Regions from separate parts of the Streptomyces sp. NPDC002676 genome, predicted to be linked through region 1. Evidence: riboswitches for the same ligand, from Rfam matches in the RefSeq annotation. Region 1 holds a riboswitch; the other holds the start of a gene.
The links. Region 1 has a riboswitch for glycine ahead of gcvP (aminomethyl-transferring glycine dehydrogenase). Riboswitches for the same ligand answer to the same signal wherever they lie in the genome.

Region 1 (14,106 bases):
CTTCTACGCGGAGCTGGTCTTCGCCAGCGGAGTCGAGGTGAGCGCCCGTCCCTCCGATGCCATAGCACTGGCCCTGCGCACCGGAACGCCGATCTACGGCAGTGACACGGTGCTGGACGACGCGGGCATCGCGATTCCGGACGAGCAGGAGGACGAGGTGGAGAAGTTCCGCGAGTTCCTCGACCAGATCTCGCCCGAGGACTTCGGCACCACCCAGTGAGACCCGCGGCCGGCCCGCCGGACCAGCGAGTTCGCGGGCCGGTCGAAGAAGGCTGCCGCGGCCGGAGTCGTGGCAATTGCCACCGGCCATTGAGAGCGTCCTACGGATACCCGCGCAGGCATTCGGCTAGCCTTTCCCCGCGGTGGGACACGGGAAACCACTCCTAGGGTGATTATCACTCGGCGTGCCGAGTGTGGCGATCGTTGACGCACCCCTGGTGACTGCCTACCGTCGAGAAGGCAGGTCAAGGACGGAGGTCGGCGTGAGAACCAGCGGCGACGGTACGGCTGGGGGTGCCCCCGGACGCGGTTTCGGGGAGAGCGGTCCGTACCCTCCCCCAAGCTCTCAGCTGCGTTCGAGCAGGGGGTACCCCCAGCCCGACAGCGCGGTCGATCACGCTCCGCAGCGGCCGACAGCGGTGCTGAGCGGCGGAGGGGTGGCGTCCATGTCTTCCGAGTCCGAGCAGATCGGCTACCGCGGGCCCACGGCCTGCGCGGCGGCCGGCATCACGTATCGGCAGCTCGACTACTGGGCCCGCACCGGCCTGGTCGAGCCGAGCGTGCGGCCCGCCCACGGGTCGGGTACGCAGCGTCTGTACAGCTTCCGGGACGTCGTCGTTCTGAAGATCGTCAAGCGGTTCCTGGACACCGGGGTGTCGCTGCAGAACATCCGTACGGCCGTCCAGCACCTCCGGGAGCGCGGTTTCCGGGACCTTGAGCGCATGACCCTGATGAGCGACGGTGCCACGGTGTACGAGTGCACCTCGCCGGACGAGGTCCACGCCCTGCTCCAGGGCGGTCAGGGCATCTTCGGCATCGCCGTGGGCGTGGTGTGGCGGGATGTGGAGAGCGCGCTCTCCCAGCTGCACGGGGAGCGCATCGACACCGGCGAGACCCTCGTCGGCCACAACCCCGCGGACGAGCTGGCGCGGCGCCGCAACCGGGCGGTCTGAGCCCCGGGGTCCGCGGCGGAGCCCTCCGGCGCCATGGCGTTGTCAGTGCCGTGGTGCAGCATCGGAGTTGTGAGAAACGCGCCCACGATCCTGCATCTCGACATGGATGCCTTCTTCGCCTCGGTGGAGCAGGCCTCCAAGCCGAGCCTGCGCGGGAAAGCCGTGATCGTGGGCGGGCTCGGGCCGCGCGGGGTGGTGGCCACCGCGTCGTACGAGGCCCGGGTCTTCGGGGTGCACTCGGCGATGCCCATGGCCCAGGCCCGCCGGCTGGCGCCGAACGCGGCGTATCTCGTGCCGCGCTTCGGCCTCTACCGGTCGGTCAGCGACCAGGTGATGGCCCTGCTGCGGGAGCTCTCGCCGCTGGTGGAGCCGCTGAGCCTGGACGAGGCGTTCGTGGACCTGGAGGCCGGGGGAGCGGCCTGGGACGAGGAGTCGGCGCGGCTGGCCGGAGCGAAGCTGCGCGCGGACATCCGGGCGGTCACGGGGCTGACCGGCTCGGTGGGACTCGCCGCCTCCAAGATGCTCGCGAAGATCGCCTCCGAGCAGGCCAAGCCCGACGGGCTCGTGCTCATCGAGCCGGGGTCGGAACGCGCGCTCCTCGGGCCGATGTCGGTGCGGACCCTGCCAGGGGTCGGGCCGGCCACCGGGGACCATCTGCGGCGCGCCGGGATCACCACGGTCGAGGAACTGGCCGAGGCGGGCGAGGACGAACTCGTACGGCTGCTGGGCAAGGCCCACGGGCACGCGTTGTACGCCATGGCGCTGGCGCGCGACGACCGGCCCGTCGTCGCCGAGCGGGAGACCAAGTCGGTGTCGGTGGAGGACACCTATGACGTGGACATCCACGACCGGCTGCGGGTCGGCCTGGAAGTGCGGCGGCTCGCCGACCGGTGTGTGGGGCGGCTGCGCGGGGCCGGGCTGTCGGGGCGGACCATCGTGCTGAAGGTGCGGCGGTACGACTTCTCGACGCTGACCCGCTCCGAGACGCTCAGGGGGCCCACGGACGACCCTGCCGTGATCCGGGAGGCGGCGGCGCGGCTGCTGGAGTCCGTGGACACCACGGGCGGTGTACGGCTGCTGGGGGTCGGTGTGTCCGGGCTCGCCGACTACACCCAGGAGGACCTGTTCGCCCAGGCCGCGGGCGAGCTGGCCGCCGAGGCTCCGGAACAGGCCGCGCCCGAGGCCGCCGAGGAGGAGCCGGAGCCCGCCGAGCGGCACTGGAGCGCCGGGCACGACATACGGCACGCCGCCTACGGCCACGGCTGGGTGCAGGGCAGCGGCCTGGGGCGGGTCACCGTACGTTTCGAGACGCCGTACTCGGAGCCGGGCCGCGTGCGGACCTTCCGGGTCGACGACCTCGATCTGGAACCGGCGGACCCGCTGCCGCTGGTGCCGGAAATTGGGGACGCGGAGAGACAGGAGAGACAGGAGAGACAGGAGAGACAGACGGACAAGCACATGGAGAAGCACTCGGAGAAGCAGACGGAGCGGCACACGCAACCTCAGGCCTCCTCCGAGCCGGCCAGCTTTCCGAAGTCGTGGTCGGGAAGCGCCGGAGGCGCCCCTACATCCAGACCGTAGTGGTGGTAGAGCTGGAGTTCCTGTTCGGGGGAGAGGTGGCGGCCCACGCCGAAGTCGGGGGCGTCCTTGATCAGGCTCCGTTCGAACGGCACCTGAAGCGTGCCCTCGACCAGCTCGCTCGGCTCCAGCGGGACGAACGCATCCCTGGAGAACAGGCCTGTTCGTATGGCAGCCCACTCGGGCACGCCCGTCGCGTCGTCGAGATACACCTCGTCGACGGTGCCGATTTTGGTCCCATTTCGGTCGAACGCCTTGCGGCCGATCAGGTTGCGCGGATCGATATCGGTCTGCACGGTCCCTCTCCCTCCACTTGGTCGCAACTCATCCGTAAGCACTACAAAAGAGCACATTCAACGAGGCGGCCACTCGAAGGCCCGGGCGTTGACCTCGCTGGTACGCTGACAGCGGCTGCTGACCCCGCGCGGGAGAGTCCTCCGACCACGTCGGAGGCGCCGAAGGAGCAAATCCTCCCCGGAATCTCTCAGGCTCACGTACCGCACGGACGAGGTCACTCTGGAAAGCAGGGCGGATGCCCACGGTATCCGCCCTCACCGACGGTGAAAGCCGGCGTCCTCGGGCGCCCGGTGAAGCTCTCAGGTTGAGATGACAGAGGGGGAGGCCGTCCGGGCACCCGTGTCGTGGTGCCCTCGAAGGTCGCGTCAGACCAGGAGGCCTCCGCAATGACCGCCCACCACGTTCCGCTGTCCGAGCTCGAAGCGGGTATCCCCTTCGAGCAGCGTCACATCGGGCCCGACCAGGAGGCGCGGGCCAAGATGCTCGCGCAGGTCGGCTACGGTTCCCTCGACGAGCTGACCGCCGCCGCGGTGCCGGATGTGATCAAGAACGCCGAAGCCCTGGATCTGCCGGAGGCCCGGACCGAGGCCGAGGTGCTCGCCGAGCTGCGTGAGCTCGCCGACCGCAACCAGGTTCTCGGCTCCATGATCGGCCTGGGCTACTACGGCACCTTCACGCCCCCCGTCATCCTGCGCAACGTCATGGAGAACCCGGCCTGGTACACGGCGTACACGCCGTACCAGCCGGAGATCTCCCAGGGCCGCCTGGAGGCCCTGCTGAACTTCCAGACGGTGGTCGCCGAACTCACCGGCCTGCCGACCTCCGGCGCCTCCCTCCTGGACGAGGGCACCGCCGCCGCCGAGGCGCTGGCGCTCTCCCGGCGCATGGGCAAGAACAAGAAGGGCCTGTTCCTGGTCGACGCGGACGCGCTGCCGCAGACGATCGCCGTCATCGAGACGCGCGCCGAGCCGACCGGCATCGAGGTCGTCGTCGCCGACCTGAGCGAGGGCATCCCGGCCGACATCGCCGACCGCGAGATCAACGGCGTCCTCATCCAGTACCCGGGCGCCTCCGGTGCCGTACGGGACATCAAGCCGGTCATCGACCAGGCGCACGAGCTGGGCGCTCTCGTCACCGTCGCCGCCGACCTGCTCGCGCTGACCCTGCTGACCTCGCCCGGCGAGCTGGGCGCGGACATCGCGGTCGGCACCACCCAGCGCTTCGGTGTCCCGATGGGCTTCGGCGGTCCGCACGCGGGCTACATGGCCGTGCAGGAGAAGTTCGCGCGCAGCCTGCCCGGCCGCCTCGTGGGTGTCTCCGTCGACGCCGACGGCAACAAGGCCTACCGCCTGGCCCTGCAGACCCGTGAGCAGCACATCCGCCGAGAGAAGGCCACGAGCAACATCTGCACCGCGCAGGTGCTGCTCGCCGTGATGGCCGGCATGTACGCCGTCTACCACGGCCCGGAGGGCCTGAAGACCATCGCGCGCCGCACCCACCGCTACGCCACCGTCCTGGCCGCGGGCCTGACGGCCGGCGGTGTCGAGCTCGTGCACGGCGCCTACTTCGACACCCTCACCGCGCGCGTGCCCGGCAAGGCCGCCGAGGTCGTCGCCGCCGCCGAGCGGAACGGTGTCAACCTGCGCCTGGTCGACGCCGACCACGTCTCCATGGCCTGCGACGAGACCACCACGCGCGCCCAGCTGGGTGCCGTCTGGGCCGCCTTCGGTATCGACGGCGACGTCGAGGCGCTGGACGCGGCGGCCGTGGACACGCTGCCCGGGGCGCTGCTGCGCACCGACGACTACCTGACCCACCCGGTCTTCCAGCAGCACCGCTCCGAGACCGCGATGCTGCGCTACCTGCGCAAGCTGTCCGACCGCGACTACGCGCTCGACCGCGGCATGATCCCGCTGGGCTCCTGCACCATGAAGCTCAACGCGACCACGGAGATGGAGCCGGTCACCTGGCCCGAGTTCGGCCAGCTGCACCCCTTCGCGCCGGCCGAGCAGGCCGCGGGCTACCTCACGCTCATCCGTGAGCTGGAGGAACGTCTCGCCGAGGTCACCGGCTACGACAAGGTCTCCCTCCAGCCGAACGCCGGTTCGCAGGGCGAGCTGGCCGGTCTGCTCGCGGTGCGCGGCTACCACCGCGCGAACGGCGACGAGCAGCGCACCATCTGCCTGATTCCGTCCTCCGCGCACGGCACCAACGCCGCCAGCGCCGTGATGGCGGGCATGAAGGTCGTCGTCGTCAAGACCGCCGAGGACGGCGAGGTCGACGTCGAGGACCTGCGCGCCAAGATCGAGCAGTACCGCGACGAGCTGGCCGTGCTCATGATCACCTACCCGTCCACGCACGGCGTGTTCGAGGAGCACGTCGCCGACATCTGCGCCCAGGTCCACGAGGCGGGCGGCCAGGTGTACGTCGACGGCGCGAACCTCAACGCCCTGGTCGGCCTCGCCAAGCCGGGCCACTTCGGCGGTGACGTCTCGCACCTGAACCTGCACAAGACCTTCTGCATCCCGCACGGCGGCGGCGGCCCCGGCGTCGGCCCGGTCGCGGTCCGCTCGCACCTGGCGCCGTACCTGCCCAACCACCCGCTCCAGCCGGCCGCCGGTCCGGAGACGGGCGTCGGGCCGATCTCGGCGGCGCCGTGGGGCTCCGCGGGCATCCTGCCCATCTCCTGGGCGTACGTCCGCCTGATGGGCGGCGAGGGTCTGAAGCGGGCCACGCAGGTGGCCGTGCTCTCCGCCAACTACGTCGCCAAGCGCCTGGAGCCGCACTACCCGGTGCTCTACACCGGCCCCGGCGGCCTGGTCGCGCACGAGTGCATCATCGACCTGCGCCCGCTGACCAAGGCGACGGGCGTCACCGTGGACGACGTGGCCAAGCGCCTCATCGACTACGGCTTCCACGCGCCGACGATGTCCTTCCCGGTGGCCGGCACGCTGATGATCGAGCCGACCGAGTCCGAGGACATCACCGAGCTCGACCGTTTCTGCGACGCGATGATCGCCATCCGCGCGGAGATCGAGAAGGTCGGCGCCGGCGAGTGGCCCGCGGAGGACAACCCGCTCCACGGCGCCCCGCACACCGCCGCCGCGCTCGGCGGGGAGTGGAAGCACGCCTACAGCCGCGACGAGGCCGTCTTCCCGGCCGGTGTCTCGGCCGCCGACAAGTACTGGCCGCCGGTGCGCCGCATCGACCAGGCCTTCGGTGACCGCAACCTGGTCTGCTCCTGCCCGCCGCTGGACGCGTACGAGGACTGAGCGAGTCCCGGTGAGTGAGAGCCCCGCCCGTGCATTCGGGCGGGGCTCTCCCGTTTCTCGTGCCGTCGCCGACGACCGCACTCTCACGCCGCCGCCAGCGCCACCTCGGTCGACTTGATCAGGGCGATCACGTCGGAGCCCACGAAGAGCCCGAGCTCGGTGGCCGCGTCCTTGGTGATCACGGCCGTGAGTTCGCCCCCGGCCACGGAGATCTTCACCGAGGTCATGGCCGCGCCGTGCGTGAGACGGGTGATCGCGCCGGGAAGCTGGTTGCGGATCGACAGGCCCTCGGGCCGGCTCGTGGCGAGCGAGATCTCCGTCGACTTCACCAGCGCGCGGACGGGGGAGCCCGGGGCGAGGCCGAGCTGCTCGGCGGCCTCCAGGGTGATGGCCGCCATGAGGTCCTGCCCGCCGTCCAGGCGGATCCTGACCGTGGCCATGACCTCGCCGGCCTGGACCCCGGTGACGGTCCCGGGGAGCTGGTTGCGGATGCTCAGTGTCATGGGCACCCACCGTAGGGCGCATGTCCGGTCAGGCCGGGTATGCGTGGGTCTGCGTCGCCTTCACCGTCGCCCAGACAGCTGCGCCCGGGTGCAGGTCCAGCTCGGCCGCGGCGACCGTGGTGAGGTCGGCGGCGAGTGGGAGTTCACCGGTGAGGTCGGCGCGGATCTGGTCGCCGTGGATCTCCAGGCCCGCGACCTCGCAACGCCACAGGTTGCGGGCGCTGGCACCGGTGGGCCGGTCCCGGAACAGGGTGACCGCGGAGGGCGGAAACGCGACGAAGGCGGGCCCGGACAGCTCCTCGGTGGTCGTGATCGAGGGCCCGGCGTCCAGCCGTACCGTGTGCCCCTCGGCCTGCCCCCGGTACAGGTTGAGGCCGACGAGCCGGGCGATGTAGTCGGTGCGCGGACGGCGGGCGATGCCGGACGGGCTGCCCTCCTGCACGACTTGGCCGTGCTCTATGACCACCAGCCGGTCGGCGAGCACCATGGCGTCCAGCGGGTCGTGCGTCACCAGGACGGCGACCGCCTCGAACTCGGCCAGGTGGCGGCGGAGCTGGGCCCGGACCTCCAGGCGGGTACGGGCGTCCAGGGCCGCGAGCGGCTCGTCCAGGAGCAGCAGCCGGGGCCGGGTGGCCAGGGCGCGGGCGAGGGCGACGCGCTGGGCCTGGCCGCCGGAGAGCCTCCGGGGCCTGGCGTGCGCGTGCTCGGCCAGGCCCATGCGGTCCAGCCACGCGGCGGCCTGGGCGCGGGCCTCGGCCTTGGCGACCCCCTGGCAGCGCGGACCGAAGGCGATGTTGTCCAGGGCGGACAGATGCGGGAAGAGCAGGTAGTCCTGGAAGACCACGCCGACCGGGCGGGACTCCGGCGGGGTGCGCTCCAGCGATGTGCCGTCGAGTCGCAGATGGCCGTCGGTCAGCGGGGCCAGACCGGCAAGGGCGCGCAGGGCGGTGGTCTTGCCGGCACCGTTCGGGCCGAGCAGCGCGACCACGTCCCCGGGGGCGGCCGTCAGCGTCACATCCAGCCGGAACGAGCCGCGCTCGACGACGAGCCGGGCGTGGAGCCCCTCTTCGCCCACCGACTGGCGATCGGCTTCGGGGGCGTCGATGTCGGTCATGGGTCCGTACGTTCGCACACGCCCAGGGGTGGCTGCCATCGTCACGCCCCCGTCATCCAGCGGTCCCTGAGCCCCGCCAGCACCGCGATCGACACGGCCAGCAGGACCAGGCTGAGGGAGATCGCCGCCTCGGGGTCGTTCTGCAGGGCGAGGTAGACCGCGAGTGGCATGGTCTGGGTGCGGCCGGGGAAGTTGCCCGCGAACGTGATCGTCGCGCCGAACTCGCCGAGCGCACGAGCCCAGGCCAGTACGGCGCCCGCCGCCACGCCGGGCGCGATCAGCGGCAGGGTGACGCGGCGGAACGCGGTGAAGCGGGAGGCGCCGAGCGTCGTGGCCGCCTCCTCGTAGCGAGGGTCGGCGGCGCGCAGGGTGCCCTCGACGCTGATGACCAGGAACGGCATCGCGACGAACGCCTCCGCGACGACGACCCCGGTGGTGGTGAACGGCAGCGTGATCCCGAACCAGGAGTCGAGCCACTTGCCGACGACCCCGTTGCGGCCGAGGGCCAGCAGCAGGGCCACACCGCCGACCACCGGCGGCAGCACGAGCGGCAGGGTCACCAGGGCGCGCACGAGTCCCCGGCCGGGGAAATCGGTGCGGGCCAGCAGCCAGGCCAGCGGCACGCCCAGGACAAGGCTCACGGCGGTCGCGGCCGTGGCGCTGACCAGGGACAGCTGGAGCGCCTGCCACACCTCGGTGCTGGTCAGCTGGTCCGGCAGGCTGCGCCACGGGGCGCGGATCAGCAGCGCGACGAGCGGCAGGAGCAGGAACGCCAGGGCCAGCACGCCGGGCAGCAGCAGCGGGAGTGGTACGCCGCGCCGGCCCCCCGTGCCGACGCGGCGGCGCCGCGGCCGACCCGTGCGGGGGTCGGCTGCGGCGCCCGTCTTGTGGAGCGAGGTCACGGCTTGAGGAATCCGGCCGCGCTCAGCACCTTCTGGCCCGCCGGGGACTGCACGAGTGCGATGAACGCCTTGGCGGCCTCAGCGTTCTGTCCGTTCTTCAGCTGGGCGATCGGGTAGGCGTTGATGGCGTTGGCCGACTCGGGGAACTCCACGCCCTGGACCTTGTCACCCGCCGCCTTCACATCGGTCTTGTAGACGACGGCGGCGTCGGCCTCCTTCAGCTCCACCTTCGTCAGGGCGCTCTTGACGTCCTGCTCGTAGGAGGCCGGGGTCAGCTTGAGCTTGCTCGCGTCCAGGGCCTTCTGCGCGGCGGCGCCGCACGGCACGGTCTTGTCGCACAGGACGACCTTGAGGCCGGACTTGGTGAGGTCCTTCAGCGAGGCCACCTTGTGCGGGTTGCCCGGCACGGTGGCGATCTCCAGCTGGTTGCGGACGAACGTGGTCGGGGTGCCGACCGCGTCGCTCTTGTCCGTCACGATCTTCATGGTCTTGGGGCTCGCGGCGGCGAAGACGTCCGCCGGGGCACCGCCGGTGATGTTCGCGGCCAGGGTGTCGCTGCCGCCGAAGTTGAAGCTGACCTTGGTGCCCGGGTGCTGCTTCTCGAACTCCTGGCCGAGGGTCGTGAAGCTCTCCTTGAGGGAGGCCGCCGCGAACACGGTGACCGTGCCGGACAGCTTCGGGGCAGCCGAGTCGTCCGACTTCGCGGACGAGCTGGGCGCATCGGACTTGTCGGCCTTGTCGGACGAGGAGCAGGCGCTCAGTGCCATCAGGGCGGCGGCTCCCGCACCGGCCAGCTGCAGCATTCGCCGAGTGCGGCGCGCGGAACGGGTCATCACGGATCTACTCCTCAAAGTTCTGTGGAACAACGGTCGCGCCCTGTCATGGCCGGGATCCGGCCATGCGGCGATGATACTGCCGCATTTGCCAGGCGGAAGTCTCTTGTCACTTCGCATGAGCTGCGGAACTGTGACTTGTAGCTTGCATGTGCGTTTGTGCGGCGTGCCGCCGGGGGTACGGTGCTGCGGGAGGTGGTCCCAGATGACACTCGCGGAACTCGCCCTCACCGGTGATCTGGCCCGGCCGGCCCGGCTGACCGTGCCGGACCTGCTCCACTGGCCGCAGCACGGCGTGGACGTCAGCTTCGAGTGCGCGACCAGCGGCATGCAGCACCACCGGTTCGCCGGCCCGCGCCTGTACGACGTGCTCGCCGACGCAGGACCCGGGTTCGACCCGGCCCGGCGCAAGGACCGGCTGCGCTTCCTCATTGCCGTCACCGGCATCGACGGCCATCACGCGGTGCTGTCCTGGGCCGAGATCGATCCGGACTTCGCGCACGCGCCGGTCCTGCTCGCGGTGACCATGGACGGCGCCGCGCTGGACGCGGCCGGACCCCAGCTGGTGCTGCCTCAGGACCGGTGCGGGGCCCGCCACATCAGCGGCATCACGGCGATCCGGGTGGACGGGCGCTACCGCTTCGGCGGTGCAGCGCCGGCCACACCCGGGCGCGCGTCAGCGGCAGCTCCGTGAACCGCACGCCCGCCGCGTCCCGCAGGGCGTCGGGTCAGGGCCGGGGCGACGGGGTTGAAGGGGTCTCGCTCATCGACTTGGCGCCCCTCGGGCCGATCGCGTGGGTCGGCTCAGGCGCGGTCGATGTGCACGTTCGTGGACTTCACGCGCGCGGTGGCCTCCATGCCGACCTCCAGGCCCAGTTCCTCCACGGCCTCCCGGGTCAGCAGGGAGACCAGCCGGTGCGGGCCCGCCTGGATCTCCACCTGGGCGGCCACGTCGCCCAGCTTGATGGCGGTGACGATGCCGGGGAAGGCGTTGCGGACGGAGGTGTGGGAGGCGTCCTCCTCGCCGCCGCCCGCCTTGGCCAGCTCGACCGAGAAGGCGGCCAGGGCCTTGCCGTCGATGAGCCGTCGCCCGGCCTCGTCGCGATGCGTGGCCACCCGGCCCGCGTCGGCCCAGCGTCGGGCGGTGTCCGGGCTCACGCCGAGCAGCCGCGCCGCCTGGCCGATCGTGTAGGACTGCATGCCGGTCACGATAGGACCAAGAACCGGGAACCGTGGACATGGGGTTGGCCGTTGGGTATAACGCGATATAGCTTTAGTGTGCGTTGGTGCTCCTGCTGAGGGCGTCTGGATCGGGGTGAGGGTATGTCGGTGGAACTGCTGGGTGCGGGCGAGCCGTCCGGGCTGCGGGCCTCGCACGCGGACCGGGACCGGGTGGTGGATGTGCTGTCGGGTGCCGCGGGGGACGGCCGGATCACCGCCGAGGAACTGGACGAGCGTGTCGCCGCCGCGCTCTGCGCGCGCACGCTCGGGGAGCTGGCCGTGCTGACGGCGGACCTCCCCGACGGCTCCGCCGTCGCGCCGGTGCGGGACGTCGCGCGTATCGAGCAGAAGGCCAGCTCCACGGTGCGTGCCGACGGCTGGGTCGTGCCCCGGCGCCTGGAGATCGACTCGTCCTGGGGCGATGTGACGCTCGACTTCTCCCGGGCGGTGATCACACACGACACTCTGACCGTCGAGCTGTCCCTGCACGCCGGCGCCCTGCGGCTGCTCACGCGTCCGGGTGTGGTCGTGGACACCGACTCGCTGGTGATCGACTACGGCCAGGTCAAGACCCGTAGCGCCAAAGACGCCCGGACGCCGGTCGTACTGCGCGTGGAGATACGCGGCCGGATGAGCTACGGCCAGGTGGTGGTGCGTCCGGCGCGGCGGCGGTTCGGGAGGAAGGGCGAAACGGCCTGAGGGGAGCGATCCAGGATCGCCCCCCTCAGTCTCACCGTGCGGCCGGACTCAGCCCGTGTGCACCCTCGGCCGGCGTACCCGGTTCGGTTCGGCCTCGCGGAGCACCTCGCGGGTGACCGGGGCGACCTCGCCCTGTCCGAAGAGGAAGAAGCGCAGGAAGTTGGCGAACGGGTTGCCCTCGGTCCACTCGAAGTAGATGTGCGGCGTGCAGCCCGTCATGTCCCGGGCGTGCAGGAGGAAGGCCGCCAGGGCGTTGGAGATGGAGGAGTGCTCCAGCGTCAGCACCCGGTAGCGGTCGTGCAGGACATCGCCGCGCACGGTCAGGCTCGCCTCGAACTCGGAGGGGTCGGTGACCGTGACCTCGACGAAGACGAAGTCCTCCTGCTCGGGCATGTCGTTGTCGGCGCGGATCTGCTCGATCTTGTCCCGGTACTCGGCCTTGTCCCGGCTGCCCGGCTCGTTGGCGATGAACCGCATCTTGCGGCTGGCCATGTCTCGGATGAATCGTTCCGCCATCGGGTCGAGCGTCACGCTGGTCACGCGGAGCTCGAAGGCGCGGGCCAGCCGGGACAGGAACGAGACCAGGATGATGCCCGCGATGAAGCAGGCACCGATCTTCACACCGTCCGGACGCTCGATGACATTGGCGACAGTGACGTAGAGCAGGACGGCCGAGACGACCGCGAAGCCGATGGTCCAGTTGCGCTGCCCGGCCCTGCGGGCGGCGATGGTCACCGCGATCGCCGCGGAGGACATGAGGACCAGCACGCCGGTGGCGTAGGCGCCGCCCTGCGCGTCGACGTTGGCGTCGAAGAGCCAGGTGACCAGGAAGGCGACCAGGGTGAAGACGATCACCATCGGGCGGACGGCGCGGGCCCAGTGCGGGGCCATGCCGTAGCGGGGCAGGTAGCGCGGCATCAGGTTGAGCAGGCCGGCCATGGCGGAGGCGCCGGCGAACCACAGGATGGCGATGGTCGAGAGGTCGTAGACCGTGCCGAAGGCGCCGCCGAGGTACTCGTGCGAGAGGTACGCCAGCGCGCGGCCGTTGGCCTTGCCGCCGTCCTTGAACTCGTCCGCCGGGATGAGCACCGTCGTGATGAAACTCGTGGCGATCAGGAAGACGCTCATGATCAGTGCGGCGGCCGTCAGCAGCTTCTTGGTGTCCCGGATGCGACCCTTCGGGTTCTCCTCGGTGTCGTCCGGGTCGCCCTCGACGTGCGGCATGACGGCGACACCGGTCTCGAAGCCGGACAGACCGAGCGCGAGCTTCGGGAAGACCAGCAGCGACACGCCGATCATGGCGAAGATGTTGCCGTGCTCGGCGGTCAGGGCGCTGGTCCAGTCGGTGACCACGTGCCCGGCGGTCATGACGTGCCACAGGCCGACGATCACGACGACGGTGTTCAGCACGAGGTAGATGCCGACCAGGGCGACCGCGACGCCGATCGCCTCCAGGAAGCCCTTGAGGAACACCGCGCCGAGCAGCGCCACCAGAGCCAGCGTGATCACCATCTGCTGGCCGTGCAGGACGTCCGTCAGGTGCGGGTTCTCCACGAGATGGGTGGAGGCGTCGGCGGCCGACAGGGTGATGGTGATGAGGAAGTCGGTGGCCGCGAAGCCCAGCAGGGTCAGGACGAACAGCTTGCCCTTCCAGAACGACAGCAGCCGCTCCAGCATCGCGATGGAGCCCTCACCGTGCGGGCTCTCCTCGGCCACCCGGCGGTAGACCGGCAGGGCGCCGGCCAGGGTGACTATGACGAGGACGATCGTCGCGATGGGGGAGAGGAGGCCGGCGGCCAGGGCCGCGATGCCGGGCTGGTAGCCCAGGGTCGAGAAGTAGTCGACACCGGTCAGGCACATCACGCGCCACCAGCGCTGGCCCTTGTGCGCGGCCTCCGGTGCGGCCTCGGGGGCGGCGTGGCCATGCTTGCCCATATCGGACAGCCCCTCCAGCATCCAGGCGCGCAGGCGACTGGGAGGGGGGTGTTCGGTGGTGGCCATCGGCGTGCTCCTGGTGTGCGGCTCAGCGGTTTCCGGCCATCACGCGGACGGCCGCACCAGCGTAAGCAGAGAGTGACGTCCGGGCCCACGGATCCCGGGTCCGAGGGCGTCAATCTTGCGTTAAGAATGACCCGCCCACCGCCGGTCGCGCATCAAGACGCGGAGGCGGGGGCGTTGGCCGTGAGTGTTGGGCTGTATGAGGGAGGTGCCTCGTCCGACCCCCTCCCGGACCCGTGTCGGCCGCCCCCCGGACACCGAGCGTCATCGCGTACGACACCTCCTTGATGCTCCGGCCGTCGGCCCCTGTTCTCACAGGCCCCGCGTGTCGATCCGCAGATGCCAGGCGTTGCGCCGGTGGACGGCCACCAGCTCGGACTCCAGGGGAGAAGGGGGTACGGCGAGGACCGGGCAGCGGGCGTGGGCCAGACAGTGCCGGGAGACCCGGCCCGAGAAGGCGCGCTGCAGGCCACGCCGTCCGGCGCCCACGACCAGGAGGTCGTTCTCGCGGTCCGCG
Region 2 (14,106 bases), on a different contig from region 1:
AGCCGCCGCCGACCGAGTAGTACGTCTTCGACAGCAGCTCCCCGCCCGAGGCGTCGTACGCCCAGATCGTCATGCCGTTCGCGTGGTACGGCAGCGCCTTGCGGCGGTGCAGTATCAGGTCGTCGTCGAAGGAGAACGGGATCTCGTGCTCGCCGAGCACCTTCAGGCGGCCCGCCGCCTTGATCGCCTCCACCCGCTCGTCCGCCGTCTCCACGTCCACCGTGCGCGGCGAGGCGCCCTCCAGGCCGAGCAGCACCGCCTTCGGGGTGCCGTGGCCGTGACCGGTCGCGCCGAGCGAGCCGTACAGCTCGCAGCGCAGGGACGCGACCGAGCCGAGCAGGTCCTCGTTGCGCAGCCGGCGGGCGAACATCCCGGCCGCGCGCATCGGGCCGACCGTGTGGGAGCTGGACGGGCCGATGCCGATCGAGAACAGGTCGAAGACCGAGATGGCCACGGGGACTCCTCAATACGGGGGTGGTGCAGGGGGCGCAGGGTCGCTGCGAGAGGGAGCGCGGGGCACCGCGCAACCGGACACGTGTTCTTCCAGTGTGCGCGGTGTCCCGCAAAAGGTGTCTTACTTGTTCAGAACCGGGTACAGCGGGTGCTTGTCGGCGAGCGCCTTCACGCGCGCCTTCAGGCTCTCCGCGTCGTACGACGGCTTGAGCGCCTCGGCGATCACGTCCGCGACCTCGGCGAAGTCCTCGGCCGTGAAGCCGCGGGTCGCGAGGGCGGGCGTACCGATCCGCAGGCCCGAGGTGACCATCGGGGGACGCGGGTCGTTCGGGACGGCGTTGCGGTTGACCGTGATGCCGACCTCGTGGAGGCGGTCCTCGGCCTGCTGGCCGTCCAGCTCGGACTCGCGCAGGTCGACCAGGATCAGGTGCACGTCCGTGCCGCCGGAGAGGACGTTCACGCCGGCCTCACGGGCGTCCGCCGCCGTCAGGCGCTCGGCGAGGATCCGCGCGCCCTCCACCGTACGGCGCTGGCGCTCCTTGAAGTCCTCTGAGGCGGCGACCTTGAAGGAGACCGCCTTGGCCGCGATCACGTGCTCCAGGGGACCGCCCTGGAAGCCCGGGAAGACGGACGAGTTCAGCTTCTTCGCGAAGTCCTTCTTGGCGAGGATGATGCCGCCGCGCGGACCGCCGAGCGTCTTGTGCGTGGTGGAGGTCACCACGTCCGCGTGCTCGACCGGGTTCGGGTGCAGACCCGCCGCGACCAGGCCCGCGAAGTGCGCCATGTCGACCCACAGGTAGGCCTCGACCTCGTCCGCGATCCGGCGGAACTCGGCGAAGTCCAGCTGGCGCGGGTACGCCGACCAGCCCGCGATGATCACCTTGGGGCGGTGCTCCTTGGCGAGCCGCTCGACCTCGGCCATGTCGACCAGGCCGGTCTCGACGTCCACGTGGTACGCGACCACGTTGAACTGCTTGCCGGAGAAGTTCAGACGCATGCCGTGGGTCAGGTGGCCGCCGTGCGCCAGGTCCAGGCCGAGGATGGTGTCCCCGGGCTGGGCCAGCGCGAACAGCGCCGCCTGGTTGGCGGAGGCGCCGGAGTGGGGCTGCACGTTGGCGTACTCGGCGCCGAACAGCTCCTTGATCCGGTCGATGGCGATCTGCTCGGCGACGTCGACGTGCTCGCAGCCGCCGTAGTAGCGGCGGCCCGGGTAGCCCTCCGCGTACTTGTTGGTCAGCACCGAGCCCTGCGCCTCCATCACCGCGAGCGGCGCGAAGTTCTCGGAGGCGATCATCTCCAGCGTGGACTGCTGGCGGTTCAGCTCGGCGTCGACCGCGGCGGCGATCTCCGGGTCCAGCTCGTGCAGAGGCGTGTTCAGGACAGTCATACGGCTACGACTCCTCAGCCGGCGGTGAAGGCGGTGTACTCGTCGGCGGAGAGCAGGTCGGCCGGCTCGTCCGTGATCCGCACCTTGAACAGCCAGCCGCCCTCGAAGGGGGCGGAGTTCACCAGCGACGGGTCGTCCACGACGTCCTGGTTGATCTCGGTGACCTCGCCGGTGACCGGCGCGTACAGGTCGCTGACGGACTTGGTCGACTCAAGCTCGCCGCAGGACTCGCCCGCGGTCACGGTGTCGCCGACCTCCGGGAGCTGGACGAAAACGACATCGCCGAGCGCGTTGGCCGCGTGCTCCGTGATGCCGACCGTCGACACGCCGTCCTCGGCGGCCGACAGCCACTCGTGCTCCTTGCTGTAACGCAGCTGCTGGGGGTTGCTCATGGTCTGAATTCTCCTGTACGCGGGAGTGTGCTGATGAGTGGGGGACGGCCGGAACCGTCGTTGAGCAGGCGAAATGTGCGCAGTGTCACGTCACGGGGACAGGCCGCGTGGACGGACCGCGCGGACGGACCGCGCCCAGTGTCTACTTCGTCTACTTCTGCCGCTTGTAGAAAGGCAGCGCCACGACCTCGTACGGCTCGTGGCTGCCCCGGATGTCCACGCCGACACCCTCGGTGCCCGGCGCCGCGTGCGCCGCGTCGACGTAGGCCATCGCGATCGGCTTGCCCAGGGTGGGGGAGGGGGCGCCCGAGGTGACCTCGCCGATCACCTCGCCGCCGGCGACGACGGCGTACCCGGCGCGCGGCACCCGGCGGCCCTCGGCGATCAGGCCCACCAGCACGCGCGGCGGGTTCTGCTCGGCGCGCGCGGCGGCCTCGGTGAGCGCCTCGCGGCCCACGAAGTCGCCCTCCTTCTCGAACTTGACCACACGGCCGAGCCCGGCGTCGAAGGGGGTCAGCGAGGTGGTCAGCTCGTGCCCGTACAGCGGCATGCCCGCCTCCAGGCGCAGCGTGTCCCGGCAGGACAGGCCGCACGGCACCAGGCCGACGCCCTCGCCCGCCTTGGTCAGCGCCTGCCACAGCTCCACGGCGTGCTCCGGCTTCACGAACAGCTCGAAGCCGTCCTCGCCGGTGTAGCCGGTGCGCGCGATCAGCGCGGGGACGCCGGCGACCGTGCCGGGCAGGCCCGCGTAGTACTTCAGACCGTCCAGGTCGGCGTCCGTGAGCGACTTCAGGATGCCGGGGGACTCCGGACCCTGGACCGCGATCAGGGCGTACGCGTCCCGGTCGTCGCGCACCTCGGCGTCGAAGCCCTCGGAGCGCTCGGTCAGCGCGTCCAGCACGACCTGGGCGTTGGAGGCGTTGGCCACGACCATGTACTCGGTGTCGGCGAGCCGGTAGACGATCAGGTCGTCCAGGATGCCGCCGTCGGCCTGGCAGATCATGGTGTAGCGGGCGCGGCCGACGCCGACGGAGGCGATGTTGCCGACCAGGGCGAAGTTCAGGAGGGCCGCGGCCTCGGCACCGGTCACGGTGATCTCGCCCATGTGCGAGAGGTCGAAGAGACCGGCCTTGGTCCGCACGGCCACGTGCTCGTCGCGCTCGGAGCCGTAGCGCAGGGGCATGTCCCAGCCGGCGAAGTCGGTCATCGTCGCACCGAGCGAGCGATGCAGGGCATCCAGCGCGGTGTGACGGAGTTCGGTGCTGCTCATCGGTCGGTTGTCTCCCAGGGCATGACGGGCGAGGTCGTTCCTCCCCATCTGTCATCGGAACCTGAGAGGTTCGCCGCAACCGCCACAGGGACGATCAGGGCTTGCACCTTGGGTGGAGCCACTGTCACAGCGGCCCGCTTTTCAGATGTGCCTCGCCCGCGCGGTAACGGGGCCTGAGAGATTCAAGGGAGGGACTTGCTCCTTCGGCGCCCCAGCGAGACGACTGCTGGGGACTCTCCCGCGCGGATTCAAGCGGCCGGTATGCAGTTGGCGGGCACATCATTGCACGCCCGGCCCCCGACCGTCAGGCCCCATCTGTAACCGACCTGTGGCCGTACGCGCACCGAACCGCCGGACACCGCGCATTACTTTTTCTTTACATACGAAGGGCAGGAAGACCGGGCAGGGGGATCTCCGCGCCCACAGGGGAGGACGATCACGGTGAACAGGACGTCGGCATACGCCACCACCAGCGGCATCGCGGTGCCGCGGCAGCCCTCCGCCCCGGCCCGCGAGCGCCGTGCCGCCCGCGCCGTGGGGCGCCCTGCCGAGCGCCCCGCCCCGGTCGTGCGCGACCTGCGCGAGCGCGGCGGCCACAGCCCGCGGACCCTGCGCTTCGGCCCCCGCGACCTGGTCGTGCTCACCGGCCTGCCCGGCAGCGGCAAGTCCACCCTGATGCACCGCGCGGTCCCCGGCCGCCGCGTCGACTCCCAGGACGCCCGCGCGCGCTGGGCCGCCCGCCTGCCCCGCGTCCTGCCCTACGCCCTCTACCGCCCCCTGGTCCGCCTCGCCCACTTCGCCGCCCTGCGCCACGCCCTGCGGACCGGCGAGGGAGTCGTCGTGCACGACTGCGGCACCCAGCCCTGGGTACGGGGCTGGCTGGCCCGCGCCGCCCGCCGCCGCGGCGGCACCCTGCACCTGCTCCTCCTCGACGTCACCCCGGACACGGCCCGCGCGGGCCAGCACGAGCGCGGCCGGGGTGTCTCCCGGTACGCCTTCAGCCGCCACCGCCGTACGACGGCCCGGCTGCTGCGGGCGGTGGAGCGCGGCGAACTGCCCGGCGGCTGCGACTCGGCGCTCCTGCTGGACCGGGACGCGGCGGACGCCCTGGAGCGGATCCTGTTCACAGGGTGAGGGTCTGTCACAGGCACCCGATAGCCTGTGGGCCACAGCAGTGGTTCCCAGCAGGCGGTAGGCAGATGGACTTCCCGGCGGACATTCCCGCGGACTTCCCGGCACAGGCGCACCCCCACCCCCAGCCGCACGGCGGCTGGCCCGGCAACGAGCTGGAGGAGGTGCTGTCGGCCTCCCTCGGCGTGCCCGCGGCGGCCGGCCGGATCCTCGAGGTGCTGGGCCGCAGCTTCGTCTGGGTCCCGCTGCCCAACGGCGGCGGCCCGGACACCGGCCCGCTGGACCTGCCCACGCTGGAGCTCGACGGCCAGGTCTTCGTCCCGGTGTTCAGCTCCGAGGAACAGCTCCGCCAGGCGGTCGGCGCACACATGTCGTACACCATCGCCCCGTCCGTCGAGTTCGCCCGCGGCCTGCCCCCGCAGGCGGGGATCGCCGTCAACCCCGGCGGCATGGTGGGTGTCCCGCTCCCGCCGGAGGCGGTGGCCGAACTCTGCCGCGGGGGCCGCACCCCGCTCGACGGCCCCAGCACCGGCGGCCGGGTCCGCCTTTTTGAGCCCGACTGGCAGGACGACCCGGTCGACTTCCTCTCGGCCGCCTGCGCCGAGTTCGCCGGGACGGGCGTGGTCCGCACCGCCCGCCGCTGCCTGGCCGCCATCGAGACGGGCGACCCGGTGATGTTCGTCGGCGTGGAACTCTCCCAGTGGGAGGGCGACCTGCGAACCCGCCCCCTGGAAGCCCTGGGCCGAGCCCTCGGCAAGGTCCCGGTCCAGTGGCCGGTCAACCTCGTCCTCCTGGACGTGGCGGAAGACCCGGTGGGCGACTGGCTGAAGGCGAACGTCCGCCCCTTCTACGAGCACGGCAACTGAGAAAGGGGAGCGGGGCCCGCGAACCCGAGGCCCCGAGCTCCTGGGCGCTTAAGCTGTCTCCGAACGCAGGGCACACCACAGAAGGGCCGGTACGACAGGTGAGCGCGACCCCCAGCGGGAGCTTGACGCAGGCGCTGCGCCAGGTCACCCCCGGGCGCTACGACGCCTACGAGGCACTGCTGCGCGCCCTCGCCGCCCCCTCCTCCGGCCAGATCTGGATGCTCCTGTGGCACGGCCAGGCCGGCTCCCCGGACGCCCAGTACGGCGACATGGAGGTCGGCGGCTTCCACTACGCCCCCTGCGTCACCTCCGCCCAGGAACTCTCGGCCAGCGGCTGGAACCGCTCGTACGAGGTGGTCGACGCGCTTGACGTGGCCCGCACGCTCTATCCCGACCACTACGGGCTGTGGCTCAACCCGCACGCCCAGGGCGGTGGCGTCGGCATCCCCTGGCCGGACCTGCGCCGCATCGCCACCGGTCTGGACCGCCAGCCCGCCGGCCCGCTGCGGCTGTCGGAACCCGGCATCGAGATCCCGCAGTTCTACGCGCTGCTCGCGCAGAACGCCCACCGCACCCCGGCGCTCCGCTCGCTGCGCCGCGCCTGGGTGCAGCCCGCGCTCGGGGAGCCGTACCTCGCCCTCGGTCTGGACGTGTACGACACCTCGCCTGCCGCGGTCGACTCGGTGCGCGGGATGATGCAGCAGTCCGTCGGGGCGGTCCCGGAGGGGCTGCCCGTGTCGACGGTGGCGATGACCGACGACCACGACCCGGTCGTGATGTGGATGCGGGCCAACGCCCGCCCGTTCTACGACCGTGAGGCCCACGCGGCGGCTCCGCCGCAGGCTCCGGCTGCCGGGTACGGCTACCCGCCCGCCCACAGCTCCTACTGACGGCTGCCGCTCAGACCCGCAATACGCGTAGAACGGCGGCCAATCACCGCCGAACCGTGCAAATTCGCCGTTCTGCCCCCACTGTGTCCCGACTTTGCCGTGTTCGGCGGTCGTTACCCCCTGTTCGGATAACGGAATCCCCTGCACTGCATCACGGTTGCGCATACTTTCGCCGTCAGCTCTGGCGAGTGATCGTGGCCACGCTGAAGACTCCCCACTCAAGACGCGAGGCCGAGGTCCCCGTGTCTGATGGCAAGTCGACAAAGCCGCAATCCGCGGCAGGCGCAGGCCGGTCACCACCGGCGAGAGGGGTCGCTCACCGTGACCGCACCGATCGAGACCACCGGGGCAGAAGCAGGGGCCCAGCCGGAGGCCGTGCTGGAGGGTGCCGGTAAGGGGCAGATCGAGGGTCGTTCCCTGGGCCAGATCGCCTGGACCCGGTTCAAGAAGGACAGAGTCGCCGTCGTCGGCGGCGTCATCGTGATCCTGCTGATCCTCCTCGCGATCCTCTCGCGCCCCATCCAGGCCATGTTCGGCCTCGACCCCAACGCCTTCCACCAGGACCTGATCGTGCCCGACACCTCGCTGCCCAAGGGCGGCTGGGGCGGCATGAGCATGGACCACCCGCTGGGCGTGGATCCGAAGTTCGGCCGGGACATCGCCACCCGCGTCCTGGAGGGCTCCTGGGTGTCGCTGGTGGTCGCCTTCGGCGCCACGATCCTGTCCAACGTGATCGGCGCGGTCATGGGTGTCGTCGCCGGCTACTACGGCGGCCGGGTCGACACGATCATCAGCCGGCTGATGGACATCTTCCTCGCCTTCCCGCTGCTGCTCTTCGCCATCGCCATCTCGGCGACGCTGCAGGGCGGGGCCTTCGGCCTCAACGGACTGCCGCTCCACCTGAGCGTGCTGATCTTCGTCATCGGCTTCTTCAACTGGCCCTATCTGGGCCGCATCGTGCGAGGCCAGACCCTCGCCCTCAGGGAGCGCGAGTTCGTGGACGCTTCCCGGGGCCTGGGCGCCAAGGGCCCGTACATCCTGTTCCGGGAGCTGATGCCCAACCTGGTCGGCCCGATCATCGTCTACTCGACGCTGCTCATCCCGACCAACATCCTCTTCGAGGCGTCCCTGAGCTTCCTGGGCGTGGGCATCCAGCCTCCGCAGGCCTCCTGGGGCGGCATGCTCCGGGAAGCCGTCACGTACTACCAGGTCGATCCCCAGTACATGATCGTGCCGGGCCTCGCCATCTTCATCACCGTCCTGGCGTTCAATCTGCTCGGCGACGGTCTCCGCGACGCTCTCGACCCCCGCAGCCGCTAGGCAGCTCCCGAGAGTTCATCAAGTTTCCGATCATGGAGGGGAAACAGACCATCATGCGAAGGTCAGCGCTGGCCGCCATCGCGGCCATCGGTTCCGCCAGCCTGCTGCTTGCAGGCTGCAGCAAGGCCGATGACAACAAGGACGGCAACGGCACTCCGAAGGCAGCCGGCGCCAACGCGGCGACCACCGGTGTCGTCAACGCGTCCGACAAGAAGGGTGGCACGGTCACCTACGAGATGTCGGACGTCCCGGACTCCTTCGACCCGGGCAACACGTACTACGCCTACATGTACAACTTCAGCCGGCTGTACGCCCGCCCGCTGATGACGTTCGCCCCCGGCCCCGGCGAGAAGGGCAACACCCTCGTCCCGGACCTCGCCGCGAGCAAGGGCGTCCCGAGCGACGGCGGCAAGACCTGGACGTACAAGCTGCGTACGGGCCTGAAGTACCAGGACGGCACGCCGATCACCTCGAAGGACGTCAAGTACGCCGTCGAGCGTTCCAACTTCGCGCGTGACGTGCTCTCGCTCGGCCCGAACTACTTCCAGCAGTTCATGAAGGACGGCGACAAGTACAAGGGTCCGTACAAGGACAAGAGCGCCAAGGGTCTGTCCTCGATCCAGACGCCCGACGACAACACGATCGTCTTCCACCTGAACCGCGCCTTCCAGGAGTTCGACTACCTGGTCGCCGCGCCGCAGACGGCTCCGGTGCCGCAGGCCAAGGACGACGGCGTCGACTACGTCAAGCACATCGTGTCCTCCGGCTCGTACCAGTTCCAGAGCTACGAAGAGGGCAAGCAGGCCGTCCTCGTCCGCAACAAGAACTGGGACCCGAAGACCGACCCGCTGCGCAAGCAGCTGCCGGACAAGATCGTCGTCAACCTGAAGGTCAACCCGGAGACGATCGACAAGGACCTCCAGTCCGGCGACGCCACCGTCGACCTCGCGGGCTCCGGCGTCCAGGCCTCCACCCAGGCCCAGCTGATCAACTCGGCCGACGGCAAGGCCGCGACCGACAACACCTACGGTGGCCGCCTGGTCTACATGGCGATCAACACCAAGGTGAAGCCGTTCGACAACGTGGCCTGCCGCAAGGCGGTCCAGTTCGCGATCGACAAGGTCTCCGTGCAGACGGCCGAGGGCGGCCCGATCCGCGGTGAGCTCGCCTCCACCGTCCTGCCGCCGGACATCACCGGCTACCAGAAGGCGGACGCCTACGCGACCACCGGCAGCAAGGGCGACGTCGCCAAGGCCAAGGACCAGCTGAAGGCCTGCGGCAAGTCCTCGATCTCCACCAACATCTCGGCGCGTTCCGACCGCCCGCAGGAGATCGACGCCGCCACGGCGATCATCAACTCGCTGAAGAAGGTCGGCATCAACGCCACCCTGAAGCAGTACCCGTCGGGTAAGTACTTCACCGACTACGCGGGTGTGCCGAAGTTCACCGTGAAGCAGAACATCGGCCTGGAGATGATGCAGTGGGGTGCCGACTGGCCCTCCGGCTACGGCTTCCTGCAGCAGATCCTGAACGGCAAGGCGATCAGCCAGTCCGGTAACACCAACCTGTCGCAGTACGACAACAAGAAGGTCAACGACCTGCTCGGTACGGCGATCGCCTCCGAGGACGTCGCCAAGCGCAACGAGCTGTACGCGCAGATCGACAAGCAGACGATGGACGACGCCGTCCTCGTCCCGCTGACCTACTTCAAGGTCCTGCTGTACCGCTCGCCGTACGCCACCAACGTGGTCTCCACGGCCGCCTTCAGCGGTGAGTACGACTACCTCAACCTCGGCACCACGAAGAAGTAGCAGCCCCGGAAGGCAGGTGAAGGCATTGGTGCCCGCGGGCTTCGCGGCCCGCGGGCACCAGCGCCGGCTCCCGTGATCTCGTACATTCTCCGCCGGACGTTCGCAGCAGTGATCCTGCTGCTGGTCGTCACCGCGGTCACCTTCGCCATCTTCTTCCTGCTGCCGCGACTCGCCGGCCAGACGGCGGACCAGCTGGCGCAGCAGTACATCGGCAAGAGCCCCTCGAAGGCGGACATCGCCGCGGTCAAGCACAACCTCGGTCTCGACCAGCCCGTTTACACGCAGTACTGGCACTTCGTGAAGGGGATCGTGGCCGGCGCCGACTACAACGTCGGTCCCTCCAAGGTGCACTGCGACGCACCCTGCTTCGGCTACTCCTTCAAGACCCATGAAGCGGTCTGGCCGCAGCTCACCTCCCGCCTTCCGGTGACCCTCTCGCTGGCCCTCGGTGCTGCCGTCCTGTGGCTGCTCTCGGGTGTCGTCGTCGGTGTCATCTCCGCGCTGAAGCCGCGCTCGGTCTTCGACCGCACCTTCATGGGCGTCGCGCTCGCCGGTGTCTCGCTGCCCATGTTCTTCACGGGCAACCTGGCGATCCTGCTCTTCACCTACAAGTGGCCGATCTTCGGCCGCACGTACGTCCCGTTCACCGAGAACCCGGCGCAGTGGGCCAACACCCTCTTCCCGGCGTGGTGTTCGCTCGCCCTGCTCTACTCCGCCATCTACGCGCGGCTCACCCGCTCGGGCATGCTGGAGACGATGAGCGAGGACTTCATCCGCACCGCCCGCGCGAAGGGCCTGCGGGAGCGCACCGTCGTCACCCGGCACGGTCTGCGGGCGGCACTGACCCCGATCATCACGGTCTTCGGCATGGACCTCGGCCTGCTGCTCGGCGGTGCCGTGATCACCGAGTCCGTGTTCTCGTTCCACGGTGTCGGCCAGTTCGCGGTGCAGGCCATCGACGACAACGACCTGCCCCCCATCCTCGGCGTGACCCTGCTCGCCGCCCTCTTCGTCGTGATCGCAAATCTTGTGGTGGACGTGCTTTACGCCGCCGCCGACCCGCGGGTGAGGCTCTCGTGACCGAACTCTCCAAGACCGGTGCCGCAGTGGGGGAGCCCACTGCCGGCAAGGCGTCCGAAGCCTTCCTGGAGGTCCGCGACCTCAAGGTGCACTTCCCGACCGACGACGGTCTGGTGAAGTCCGTCGACGGGCTCAGCTTCTCGGTGGAGAAGGGCAAGACCCTCGCCATCGTGGGCGAGTCCGGCTCCGGCAAGTCGGTGACCTCGCTCGCCATCATGGGCCTGCACCGCCTCGGCGCCCGCGGCAAGAACGTGCAGATGTCCGGTGAGATCTGGCTGGCCGGCCAGGAACTGGTCGGCGCGAGCCCGGACGAGGTGCGCAAGCTCCGCGGCCGGGAGATGTCCATGATCTTCCAGGACCCGCTGTCCGCGATGCACCCGTACTACAAGATCGGCGACCAGATCGTCGAGGCGTACCGGGTCCACCACAACGTGAGCAAGAAGGTGGCCCGCACCCGGGCCATCGAGATGCTCGACCGGGTCGGCATCCCCGAGCCGGCCAAGCGCGTCGACGGCTACCCGCACGAGTTCTCCGGCGGTATGCGCCAGCGCGCCATGATCGCCATGGCACTGGTCAACAACCCCGAGCTGCTCATCGCGGACGAGCCGACCACGGCCCTCGACGTGACCGTCCAGGCGCAGATCCTCGACCTGATCCGCGACCTGCAGAAGGAGTTCGGCTCCGCGGTCGTCATGATCACCCACGACCTGGGCGTGGTCGCCGAGATCGCCGACGACGTCCTGGTGATGTACGGCGGACGGTGCGTGGAGCGCGGCTCCGCCGCCGAGGTCTTCGAGAAGCCGCAGCATCCGTACACCTGGGGCCTGCTCGGCTCCATGCCCCGCATCGACCGTGAGACCTCCGAACGGCTCATCCCGGTCAAGGGCCAGCCGCCGAGCCTCATCAACGTCCCCTCGGGCTGCGCCTTCCACCCGCGCTGCCCGTACGCGGACATTCCCAAGGGGAACGTCACCCGCACGGTGCGGCCCGAGCTGGAGATCGTGAGCACCGGGCACTGGTCCGCCTGCCACCTCCCGGCCGAGGACCGTGAGCGGATCTGGACCGAAGAGATTGCGCCGAAGCTGTGAGTGAGACGACGAACAACCAGGTCGCCGATGGCGAGGTGCTGCTCAAGGTCGAGAACCTGACCAAGCACTTCCCGATCAAGAAGGGCATCCTCCAGCGCCAGGTGGGCGCCGTGAAGGCGGTCGACGGCATCGACTTCGAGGTGCGCAAGGGCGAGACCCTGGGCGTCGTCGGCGAGTCGGGCTGCGGCAAGTCGACCATGGGCCGGGTCATCACCCGTCTCCAGGACCCGACCGGTGGCAAGATCACCTTCGAGGGTCAGGACATCACGCGGCTCAGCACCGGGAAGATGCGCCCGCTGCGCCGCGACATCCAGATGATCTTCCAGGACCCGTACGGCTCCCTGAACCCCCGGCACACCATCGGCTCCATCGTCTCCGCGCCCTTCCGGCTGCAGGGCGTGGAGCCCGAGGGCGGGGTGAAGAAGGAGGTCCAGCGCCTCCTGGAGCTGGTCGGCCTGAGCCCCGAGCACTACAACCGGTACCCGCACGAGTTCTCCGGCGGTCAGCGCCAGCGCATCGGCATCGCCCGCGCGCTCGCCCTGAAGCCGAAGCTGGTGGTCGCCGACGAGCCGGTGTCCGCGCTGGACGTGTCGATCCAGGCGCAGGTCGTGAACCTCATGGACGACCTCCAGCAGGAACTCGGCCTGACGTACGTGATCATCGCGCACGACCTCTCCGTCGTCCGGCACGTCTCGGACCGGATCGCGGTCATGTACCTCGGCAAGATCGTCGAAATCGCCGACCGCACCTCGCTGTACGAGGCGCCGATGCACCCGTACACCAAGGCGCTGATGTCGGCGGTGCCGGTGCCGGACCCGAAGCGCCGGGGCGCGAAGAGCGAGCGCATCCTGCTCCGCGGCGACGTCCCCTCGCCGATCGCCCCGCCGTCGGGCTGCCGCTTCCACACCCGGTGCTGGAAGGCGACGCAGATCTGCAAGACGACCGAGCCGCAGCTCCTGGAGCTGAGGACCGGCCAGCGGGTCGCCTGCCACCACCCGGAGAACTTCGCCGACCAGGCCCCGCAGGACACGGTCCTGCTGTCGGCGGCGAAGGAGGCGTCGGAACTCGTCCCGGACGCGGTCCTGGAGGAGAAGCCGGCGACGGAGGCGGAGGAAGCTCCGGCCGCCGACGCCGCTCCGGCGGCCGAGGCCCCGGCGGAGGAGGCGGCCACCGAGGAGGAAGCCCCGGCGGAGGTTGCTCCGGCCGAGGCCGCCGCCACCGAGGAAGCCGCTGAGGAAGCCGCCGAGGAGGAGGCTCCGGCCGAGGAGCCCGCCGCGGAGGAAGCCGCCACCGAGGAGGCTGCCGAGGAGGAGGCGTCGGAGTCCACGGAATCGGACGAACCGGCCAAGTCGGCCGCGTCGACCAAGTCGGCCGAGAAGTCGGGCGAGTCGAACGACAAATAGCTCACCGAAGCTCACACGCGTCAGGGGCCTGGCTTTGTAAGGTTCACGGCCCCTGACGGGTGAGAATGGCAGGGTGCAGCTCCAGCAACTCTTCAGCCCCTCCGTCCAGCACACGCTCGACGTCATCGGCATCTTCGTGTTCGCGATCTCCGGCGCGCTGCTCGCCGTCCGGAAGAACTTCGACGTCTTCGGGATCGCCGTACTCGCCGAGGTCACCGCGCTGGGCGGGGGGCTGTTCCGCGATCTGGTCATCGGGGCCGTCCCCCCGGCCGCCTTCACGGACCTCGGGTACTTCGTGACCCCCCTGTTCGCCGCGCTCGTCGTCTTCTTCCTGCACCCGCACGTGGAGCGCATCCAGGCGGCGGTGCTGGTCTTCGACGCGGCCGGCCTCGGCCTGTTCTGTGTGAGCGGTACGACGAAGGCGTACAGCTACGGCCTCAACCTGACCGCGTCCGCGACCCTCGGCCTCGCCACCGCGGTCGGCGGCGGTGTGCTGCGTGACGTGCTCGCCAACGAGGTTCCCTCGCTGCTGCGCTGGGACCGCGACCTGTACGCGGTCCCAGCGATCGTCGGCGCCACCATGGTGGTGCTGTGCATCCGTTACGACGCGCTGACCCCGTTCACGAGCGGGCTCGCGGCCGTCACGGCCTTCGTCCTGCGCCTGCTTGCGATGCGGTTCCACTGGCGAGCGCCGCGTGCGTGGAACCGCCGGTCGACCGTGACCGAGGAGTAGTCCCGGCGCCGCCGATCCCGACCACCGACCGGTCGTGCCCCGGGGCGTGGGCCTGGCCCATCTGGAGCGTCAGCCAGCGGAAGACCGTGGTGACCTGGGGCCGCCACAGCGCCATGTTGTGGCCGCCCGCGCTGCGCGGCAGGAACACCACGTGCACGGTCGTCGGCGCCTTGGCGATGGACTCCAGCGCCACGCCGGCCTGGTAGCCGTCACCGGCCTCGCCGGAGATGTACAGCGCGATCCGCGGCGGCACCGATGCCTTCCGCAGGATCAGGTACGGGT

Region 2: another riboswitch for glycine. It lies ahead of gcvT (glycine cleavage system aminomethyltransferase GcvT); the one in region 1 lies ahead of gcvP (aminomethyl-transferring glycine dehydrogenase).

What each region holds. Positions count from the first base shown of each region.
Region 1 is NZ_JBSFVT010000006.1:8,279-22,384, forward strand. It holds gene ACWD3E_RS18430 (bifunctional nuclease family protein) at 1-220, shown strand, start outside; gene ACWD3E_RS18435 (MerR family transcriptional regulator) at 483-1,172, shown strand; gene ACWD3E_RS18440 (DNA polymerase IV) at 1,242-2,753, shown strand; gene ACWD3E_RS18445 (PRC-barrel domain-containing protein) at 2,675-3,046, opposite strand; glycine riboswitch at 3,166-3,260, shown strand; gene gcvP (aminomethyl-transferring glycine dehydrogenase) at 3,434-6,319, shown strand; gene ACWD3E_RS18455 (TOBE domain-containing protein) at 6,403-6,822, opposite strand; gene ACWD3E_RS18460 (ABC transporter ATP-binding protein) at 6,851-7,936, opposite strand; gene modB (molybdate ABC transporter permease subunit) at 7,978-8,838, opposite strand; gene modA (molybdate ABC transporter substrate-binding protein) at 8,835-9,671, opposite strand; gene ACWD3E_RS18475 (molybdopterin-dependent oxidoreductase) at 9,877-10,365, shown strand; partial or broken gene ACWD3E_RS18480 (hypothetical protein) at 10,280-10,477, opposite strand; gene ACWD3E_RS18485 (TOBE domain-containing protein) at 10,476-10,871, opposite strand; gene ACWD3E_RS18490 (DUF1707 SHOCT-like domain-containing protein) at 10,995-11,591, shown strand; gene ACWD3E_RS18495 (amino acid transporter) at 11,640-13,592, opposite strand; gene ACWD3E_RS18500 (universal stress protein) at 13,902-14,106, opposite strand, start outside.
Region 2 is NZ_JBSFVT010000022.1:70,690-84,795, reverse strand. It holds gene ACWD3E_RS36665 (L-serine ammonia-lyase) at 1-454, opposite strand, end outside; gene glyA (serine hydroxymethyltransferase) at 575-1,840, opposite strand; gene gcvH (glycine cleavage system protein GcvH) at 1,855-2,232, opposite strand; gene gcvT (glycine cleavage system aminomethyltransferase GcvT) at 2,384-3,502, opposite strand; glycine riboswitch at 3,541-3,653, opposite strand; glycine riboswitch at 3,654-3,753, opposite strand; gene ACWD3E_RS36645 (AAA family ATPase) at 3,944-4,636, shown strand; gene ACWD3E_RS36640 (enhanced serine sensitivity protein SseB) at 4,702-5,499, shown strand; gene ACWD3E_RS36635 (enhanced serine sensitivity protein SseB C-terminal domain-containing protein) at 5,598-6,389, shown strand; gene ACWD3E_RS36630 (ABC transporter permease) at 6,711-7,709, shown strand; gene ACWD3E_RS36625 (ABC transporter substrate-binding protein) at 7,763-9,520, shown strand; gene ACWD3E_RS36620 (ABC transporter permease) at 9,593-10,600, shown strand; gene ACWD3E_RS36615 (ABC transporter ATP-binding protein) at 10,597-11,688, shown strand; gene ACWD3E_RS36610 (ABC transporter ATP-binding protein) at 11,685-13,091, shown strand; gene ACWD3E_RS36605 (trimeric intracellular cation channel family protein) at 13,165-13,824, shown strand; gene ACWD3E_RS36600 (alpha/beta hydrolase) at 13,733-14,106, opposite strand, start outside.